DNA from 2 places in the Exiguobacterium sp. s36 genome. Region 1 is predicted to be linked to the other one. Evidence: a T-box and tRNA genes for the amino acid it is inferred to sense, from the RefSeq annotation. Region 1 holds a T-box; the other holds one or more tRNA genes.
The links. The T-box of region 1 lies ahead of argS (arginine--tRNA ligase). A T-box ahead of a tRNA ligase gene usually reads a tRNA of that ligase, here a tRNA-Arg.
Positions count from the first base shown of each region.

Region 2: it encodes a tRNA-Arg, which carries the amino acid that the T-box ahead of argS (arginine--tRNA ligase) is inferred to sense. The anticodon was not compared.

Region 1 is NZ_JACSLW010000003.1:299,571-303,994, reverse strand. Features, by position in the region: gene pulA (type I pullulanase) at 1-125, opposite strand, end outside; gene KNP95_RS09450 (YajQ family cyclic di-GMP-binding protein) at 196-687, shown strand; gene KNP95_RS09445 (metallophosphoesterase family protein) at 684-1,262, shown strand; gene argS (arginine--tRNA ligase) at 1,300-2,982, opposite strand; T-box leader at 3,035-3,247, opposite strand; gene KNP95_RS09435 (GGDEF domain-containing protein) at 3,402-4,424, shown strand, end outside.
Region 2 is NZ_JACSLW010000001.1:490,024-494,447, forward strand. Features, by position in the region: gene KNP95_RS02435 (glutaredoxin family protein) at 1-232, opposite strand, end outside; gene KNP95_RS02440 (RNA polymerase factor sigma-54) at 234-1,376, opposite strand; tRNA gene KNP95_RS02445 (tRNA-Arg) at 1,499-1,571, shown strand; gene clpP (ATP-dependent Clp endopeptidase proteolytic subunit ClpP) at 1,723-2,298, shown strand; gene KNP95_RS02455 (MerR family transcriptional regulator) at 2,341-3,036, opposite strand; gene KNP95_RS02460 (hypothetical protein) at 3,094-3,534, opposite strand; gene KNP95_RS02465 (DUF2179 domain-containing protein) at 3,597-4,112, opposite strand; gene KNP95_RS02470 (hypothetical protein) at 4,208-4,424, opposite strand, start outside.

The sequences.
Region 1 (4,424 bases):
TCGGCAACCGGTGACCAGACCCGCAACCGGATGAGGTCACTTTTAAACGTCACCCCGAGGTCTTTGCCGTGATATGCCATATGGTCTAAATCTACATTTGTCTGTTGATCGATAGTATGTTCCATCTCTTTCACTCCTTCACTACTTCAAATCTGCTATCATTATAACAAAACCCTTGTAAAGGATGGATGAAACATGGCAAAAGACAATTCTTTTGATATTGTGTCAGAAATGAACCTCGAAGAAGTGAAGAACGCGATTCAAATCGCCGAGAAAGAAATTTTAAACCGCTACGACTTTAAAGGTTCGAAAAGCGAGATGTCGCTCGATAATGGCGATGTCGTCCTCGTCTCAGATGATGACTATAAGCTCGAGCAATTGAAAGACGTCTTGATCACGAAATTGATTAAACGCGGCGTCCCGACGAAAAACCTCGATTATCAAAAAGTAGAACGTGCGCTCGGCGGCACGGTCCGTCAACGCGTCAAATTGAAGAGCGGCATCGATAAAGACGATGCGAAAAAGATTAATAACGCCATCAAAGAATCAAAACTGAAAGTGAAGTCGCAAATTCAAGACGATCAAATCCGTGTGACGGCCAAGTCGCGCGATGACCTTCAAGCCGTCATGCAGCTCGTCCGTGAGCTCGAATTGTCCGTCGATGCCCAATTCACAAACTACCGATGAAACTCGCCATCATCAGTGACCCACATGGTTCGTTTGATGATTTGAAAGCCGTGCTCGAGTCGGTCCGCCGCGAGACGGAGCACATCCTTTGCCTCGGCGATCTGTACGAGTGTCATATCGGTAAGAAACGGCGCAACGAGCGCTTCCATGAAGTGTCCGATGTCGTGACGTACGACCCTGACTACGAGGCGCTCCTCACCTTCCCTAGCCTGCGCGGCAATCAAGAAGAGCGGATTGACGAAGTGCTCGTGGTGTCGCATCCGGTCAAGACACGAATCGCCTTATTACCGGAGCAGACGACGCTCGATGAGGCGCTATTCTTGCATGGACACCAAGTGAAATGGAGTCCGGACTGGGAACCGCTTGTCGAGAAAGGGAAGTATCCGCTCGTCTTTATCGGACACAGCCATATTCCGGGGATTTACCGGAAAGGTCGCTCGATTCCCTGGGAAATCGGGAAGCCGTTCACCTTGAAGAAAAAACGGTACGTCATCAATGTCGGCGCCGTCATCTTCGACCGGGAATGGTGTCTGTATGATACAAAAGCCCGGACGGTCACACGCATGAAGGCATAGGAAAAGGGACCCCCTCAAAAGGGTCCCTTATTTGTGCTTACATTTCTTCTGGAGCTTGAACACCGATCAAACGGAGTCCTTCTGTCAATACGATCGTCACCGCTTTGACGAGGGCGAGACGTGATTGTTTGCCTGCATCTTCTTCGAGGACACGGACATGACCGTAATACTTGTTGAACGCTTGCGCCAAATCGAGCACGTAACGGCTAATGATTGATGGTTCGCGACGTTCGTGGGCACGTGTGATGACGTGTGGGAACGCGTTGAGCATCGTCACGACGCCCCACGTGTGGTCGTCGTTTGCGCCAGTGAACGTCGAGCCGTCGTAGTTACCTTTACGAAGGAGCGAGTTCGCACGCGCGTTCGTGTACTGCACGTACGGGCCCGTCTCGCCTTCGAATTTGAGCATGCTATCGAGGTCGAACTCGATGTTGTTGATGCGTTCATTCTTCAAATCGTGGAAGATGACCGCGCCGACACCGACCATGCGTGCCACGTCGTCCGCGTTCGCAAGTTCCGGATTCTTCTGAGCGATGTTCGCTTGTGCTTTCTCGATTGCTTCTTTGAGCACTTCCTCGAGCAAGACGATGCGACCTTTACGTGTCGACATCTTTTTCCCTTCTTGCAAAATCAAGCCGAACGGCACGTGGTGCATACCGTCGACGAAGTCATAGCCGAGCTTGCGCAGGACTGAGAACAGTTGTTTGAAGTGAAGCGCCTGCTCGCCGCCGACGACGTAGTTCGCCTGGACGAAGTTGTACGTCTCATGACGATAGACGGCAGCTGCCAAGTCGCGTGTCGCATAAAGCGTCGCGCCGTCTTTCTTTTTAATCAAGCATGGTGGCAAGTTCTCGTCCTCGAGTGAGACGACCATCGCCCCTTCACTTTCGACGAGAAGGTTTTTCTCTTCGAGCATGGCGACGACGCGATCCATCTTGTCGTTATAGAACGCTTCCCCGTTAAAGCTGTCGAATTCGACACCAAGGAGGTCATATACTTTTTGGAACTCTTTGAGTGATTCTTCGCGGAACCACGTCCAAAGCTCAGTCGCTTCCTTGTTGCCGTCTTCGAGTTTCTTGAACCACGCACGGCCTTCGTCTTCAAGTTCCGGTTGTGTCTTCGCTTCTTCGTGGAAATGGACGTAAAGCTTCAAGAGCTCAGCAATCGGATGTGCCCGGACCGCTTCCTCGTCGCCCCATTTTTTATAGGCGACCATCAGTTTACCGAACTGTGTGCCCCAATCTCCGAGGTGGTTGATGCCGACGACGTCATAACCGTTTTTACGGGCGATTTGGTTGATGGCATTCCCGATCACCGTTGAACGAAGGTGTCCCATCGAGAACGGTTTGGCGATGTTTGGTGACGAGAAGTCGGTGACAATTGTCTCGTTGCGCGTCGCGTGTGTCGCGTAGTCCGCTTGTTCATCGAGCACCGTGTTGATGATTTCTTGTGAGACGACGTCACGGCTCAAGAAGACGTTCACATACGGGCCAGCCGCCTCGACTTTCGTGAACAACTCATCGTTCAAGTCGTTTGCGATATCCGTCGCGATCATGACCGGTGCTTTACGATAGGCTTTCGCAAGTTGGAAACACGGGAAAGCAAGGTCCCCGTGTGCCTCATGTTTCGGTTTTTCAATCAATGCTTCAATCTGGTCGAGCGTCAACTCGTCCCCGATGACACGGGACAAGGCTTCCGCATATTTGCGTTCATAACTCATTCTAATTCCTCCTTATCATTTGTTCATAAAAAAAACGCCCTTTGCACAGATGCAAAGAGACGGGATGGCCCGCGGTACCACTCTTCTTGCCTGCTTGACGCAGACCGCTTTATCGGTGATAACGGGGGTCCCCCGGCTACGCCTACTCAAGTTCGGATAGCATCTCAAAAGTGCGTTTCGCGATGTTTGTCAGCCTAGGCTCTCACCAATCCCTAGGTCGCTTTGTTGACGGAACGATCGTTACTCTCTTTTTCATCGACTTTCGTCTATGTGGTTGAAAAGCAATTTCATTATAGAGGATATTTCATATAGACTCAATGCTAGAATTCCGCCATTATGGTGGATAGGCAGGACTCGGGCGTGATTGTGCCGAATCTTCTACCATACATAATTGAATTTTTCCCACATAGGAGGGAACCATGAACCATTTCCGCAAGATGTCCGTCCTCGGTTGGAGTATTTGGAGTATGCTATTCAGTTTGACCCTCATCTTGTTCGCTACAGGCGTATTAAACATGCCGGCCATCGAGCCGTTACCGTTCATCTTGATTGCGTTGCTCGTCATTACTTTTCAAATGGACTCCATTGAACGGAAAGGCGTCTACTTTACCTTTTCAGAAAGTATCGTCTTAATTATTTTTTTATTCTTTGATTTTGAGACAGCGCTGTTCGTCAATCAGATTGGACTACTCGTCTTCCAGTTCGTCAACTTGAAACCGCGCGTCGCGCTTCGACGGTTCCGTTTTACGTATCCGTGGAACGCCATCACGTCGTTTTTGGAAATCGCCATCCCGGCCAGCGTCTACTTGGCACTCGGTGGTGTGACCGGTCTCGGTTTTTATTCCCAAGATTCGTTTCTGCCGCTTGCCGGCTTGATTGTGGCCATCATCTTAAACACGGTCGTACAAAAGTATCAAGTCGGTTGGTGGTTCCGTGTCGATATCCCGGTCCGCGACTTTCTAAACATCGCGTTTTACACGTATATCGTCAGTCTCGTCTTCATTTTAGCAGCCTCGCTCTTCCGTGAGACGAACTTGCTTGTCGTCAGCAGTATCGCCGCCGCACTCACCTTCTTTATTAAGCGGCTCATCATCCAGAAAGGTCGGCAAGACGCCTTCAAATCGTTGATTGAACAATATGATGAGGCAAAAGAAGCCGTGTCGTTGTCACAAAGCGAGGCGCAAGCGATTGAGGTGTTCCTCAGTCAATGTGAACGACTCAACGAGTACGACGAAGGGTTCGTCGAGTTCAAACTGTTCGATCGCACACTTTACTTTGATTTAAAGACGCGCCAGCCGATCGATCGCCACGTCGTCTTTGATTTACTCGATGCAACCTATCCGAACGAAGCCTCGGTCGAGTATGAGATGCGCTTTGAATGGGACGCCCCGTTATCGAACGAGTTCGATGAAGACTATCATAGCTTCATCTCGGTCCGTTCC
Region 2 (4,424 bases), on a different contig from region 1:
TATACTTAACAAAATCTTCAACTTTACTGTCATCGTATCGACCTTGACTAATGACACGTCCCTCGTGTAAGACGACAGGGATCTCAAACAAGTATTTCGCCTCGAGTTCTTCGTTGCCGGTGATGTCGATCTGCTCGAGCTCGAACGGATAGTCTTCCATGAGCCATTCGAGCATGACGAGCGCCTCCTCGCAGAGCGAACAGTTGGCGCGGCGGTATAACGTCAGGACCATGTCAGTCCCCTCCTTTCCATAGTTGTCGTTCCCGCTCCCGCGAGTTTCCAAAACCGAGCGCCTCCCGATAGTTCGCCACGGTCCGTCGTGTCACCGTATAGCCGAGCCGGTCCAGCTCGCGCATGAGTGCGGCATCGCTCAGCGGCGACGTCTCTTGTTGAATCAGTTCGGCGAGCGCCTTCTTCACCATGAACGGCGATTGCCCGTGCGAGGCTCGGACGAAAAAGTGACGCCACGCCATCACGCCGCCCTCGGTCGTCACGTACTTGCCTTGAATCGCCCGGCCGACGGTCGACTCGTGCTTGCCGATTTGTTCGGCGACTTCTTTTCGCGTCAACGGGTGCAAGACGAGCTTCCCGTCCAACCAATCGCGTTGCCGTTCGGCGATGACGGCCCATACCAATCGAAGCGTCGCGTTCCGCATCTCGAGCGTCTCATGCCACCATTTCGCCTCGCGATCGTCTCCGATCCGAGCCGCGTCGAGCGTCGGGCTGAACCATGTCGTCACGAGCTCTCCGTCATGACGGACGACTTCAAGTTCCGGGACGACGTGTTCGGTTCCTTCATATAATAATGGCGTCTTCGGGAGCGTTGCCACGATACGCGTCACTCGTTCGTACTCGGCAACCGAGATGTCGAGTCGTCCCGGGATGTCATCAAGGTTCGCGTCGAGCGCCTCGAACACGTCCAAGACGAGTGGGTCGTCATGTTCAATCGCATGCCGGTATTGGCAGTCGTGCTCATTCTTTGCCCCGATCCCTGTCGGTTCTAGAAACAAGAGCGCCTGGCGCGCCGCCTCAATGTCCGCCACATCGACCTCGAAACGATGGGCGAGCACGAAGTCGCTCTCCGGTAGTAGACCGCGATGGTCGAGCGCGAGGACGAGCCGTTTCTGGAGCGCACGCTGGGCCTCGGTCCCGCTCCCTTCCTCGATTTGCTCGAACAATCGCTCCTCGAACCCACGCGCCGTATCGGCCACCCATTCGACCGCACCGCTCCCCGTGGCGATACATGGATTGCGTCGAGCCAACCGGCCGAGCTGAAAGGCGATCGCGGTCCGGTCCGCCTCGAGAATCGGCAGCCGCCGGACCATGTCCTGGGTCAGCTGTTGTGTCTGAAGTTGTTGCTGTTCTTGCCGTTGCATCGGTCACACCCCTCTCGCTTCCTATTGTATCGAACAGCGGGAAATCGCGCTCAAAAAAAGTGAGCCGAACAGGATTGCTTTTTTAAAAAAACAAATGTATAATAAATCGTGTCAGAGAACATGCACCCGTAGCTCAGGGGATAGAGCACTGGTTTCCGGTGCCAGGTGTCGGGAGTTCGAATCTCTCCGGGTGTATCATAGCAAGAGGTCAGGCATATGCCTGGCCTCTTTTGTCGTTTTAGAATCGTCAAACCGTGGAATAGGTCAAAAACGATGACTATCGTTTGACCAACATTGACTATAGCGGTATGATATGTTTACAACCTACATAAAGGAGGCAGATTCAATGTTAATTCCAACAGTTATCGAACAAACAGGTCGCGGGGAACGCGCGTACGATATTTACTCACGCTTGCTCAAGGACCGCATCATCTTGCTCGGAAGTGCAATCGACGACAACGTCGCAAACTCGATTGTCGCCCAGCTTCTCTTCCTTGCAGCCGAGGACCCAGATAAGGACATCTCACTTTACATCAACAGCCCGGGTGGTTCGATCACTTCCGGAATGGCGATTTATGACACGATGAACTTCATCAAGCCGAACGTGTCGACGATTTGTATCGGAATGGCCGCATCGATGGGTGCCTTCTTGCTTCAAGCCGGTGAACAAGGCAAACGCTTCGCGCTTCCAAACGCAGAGATCATGATTCACCAACCGCTCGGCGGTACGCAAGGTCAAGCATCGGATATCAAAATCCATGCCGAGCGCATCATCAAGATGCGTGAGAAATTAAACCAAATCATGGCCGACAACACTGGCCAGCCGCTTGAAGTCATCGAGCGCGACACAGAGCGCGACTACTTCATGTCAGCTGAACAAGCGAAAGACTACGGTCTCATCGACAAAGTCATGACGCGTTAATCCAAAAGTGCCTTTCCCGACTTCGGGAAAGGCACTTCTTTGTTATTGGACGGGCAACCAAATTTCAATCAAGTCGTCGGCTCCGTCTTGCCCATGAATATAGCGCTCAAAATCGAGTGCATCTCGCAACGTTACATCCGGCAATGCTAGAAGTTGATTATATGTCGTAGGGATGGCTGGAATTCCCCCTTCGACCGTGGCGACAAGATACCGTCCTGCCGACAGTTCAACCTGTCTTCCGTCTTCACCTGTCACAGGATTAGTCATCCCTGCTAAATAGGCTTCTTCTTTCGCTAAACAGACGCCATATGATTCGTCTGTTGTCAGCTCTGTTTGCAGTTTTTCCCAAACGAATGGGATTTTGGTGAGTTCGGATACATAGCCGTTTACGATTTTCGGTTGGTCCCACTTCTCATAACGTACTTTCATTGAATCTCCCCCTGTTTGCATCCATTTAATTTGTTGCTCGACTTGTCGCAACGCCTCGATCTCACGTTGAACCTCGTCAAGTCTGCTGTCGAGTAACCCGCTCACACTTTCTGCCGCTTGAATTTGTTCGAGTGAGATGCCCATTTGACGTAGTAACTTGATTTCGTTCAGGCGCCTTATTTCTTCCATCCCGTATAACCGATACTGATTCTCTAAACGAGTCGGTTGGACAAGTCCTTTTGCTTCATACCATTTTATTGCTTTAGTGGACAACCCCGTTAGATGGACCACTTTTCCGATTTGAATCATTGGCGTCCCCCCTTCTCGTTTATCATAAAGCCGGCCGTAGCGGACAGGTCAACATCTTTATTCTTTGACCTCGACCCCGAATACATAGCGGCTATCGCCTTGCGGCCAATCCCCGCCCGTCTCGAATACATAAACGCCCGGCTCGTCTGGCACGACCGGTTCAGCCGGGACAAGTTCCCCATCGACGAGTTGATGGAACGAGGCGTTCGACGGCTCGGCATGGAACTCGACATCAATCTCGGCACCCGCTTCGACCGGCACGAGCTGTAGGTCATCCGCCTCCGGCAGAGCATGGTCCTCGCATACCGCCTCGCCCCCATCCGACCAACAGAATGTTGACTGTTTCACTTCCGCGGTCACGGTTCCGACCCGGACCGTCGGGAGCGGTGGTTTGACCGACGTCCCCGACTTCCAAAACGAGGTGGCGTATAACATCCCGCCGACCACGAGCAACCCAATCACGACAATCCATAATCCTTTTCGTCTCAACCCGCTCATCCCCTTTGTACGTCTATTCCCCGTTCCACGAAAAAACGACCCACTTCCGTGAGTCGTCCTGTTCATTTCGGGCGTCGGAGCCCTTTCATCATATAGCCGCCTTTGAAGTCGATTGGATCGAAAGCAACGAGGAACGCTTTCGGTTCATACTCCTCGACCATTTGGCGCAAATCTTTCATCCGTGTCCGCGCTGCCAAGACATCGAGACGATAGCGGATGCCGTCACGTCCCTGACCTTGGTAGTGCGTCACCCCGTAGCCGCTGTCACGCATCTTCTGGATGAGCTCGGCCGGGAACTCTTGCGTATGCACTTGAATCATGTTGTAGCCGATCGCAAGCTTCCGCTCGACGTAACCGCCGACGAGAATCCCAAGCCCGAAGCCGACCGCATAGACGATCATCCCGAGCGTCGTCAAATCTTGGAACACGATGCCGAGCGCGAAGATATAGATAAGCGTCTCAAGCGTACCGAACAGCCCCGCAATCATCGTTTTTCCTTTGACGAGCATGATGGTACGAAGCGTCAGCACCGGTACATAGACGAGTTGTAATACTAGGATGAGCAAGATTTGCCCCATTGGAACGACCTCCATTCGAATTCAATATAACCACTATTCCAAATTTCAGGGCGGGATGCAACCAAAAAAGGCTGACCGGAGTCAGCCTTTCGCAATTATTTGTCTAAGTTATCAACGCTCGTGAGCAGTTCATAGTCTTTACGGATGACCTGATAGATGGCATTCGTGTCGCCTGACAATACTTCTTCGGCCCGTAATTGGTTGAGGAAGAGGCTTGTCGCGAACGTGACGAGGGCACTTTTCGGGATTCCGATTTGTTTCGCACGCTCCGTGATGACCTGGTCTAAGTCAGCGTCAATCGTGAGCGAGATT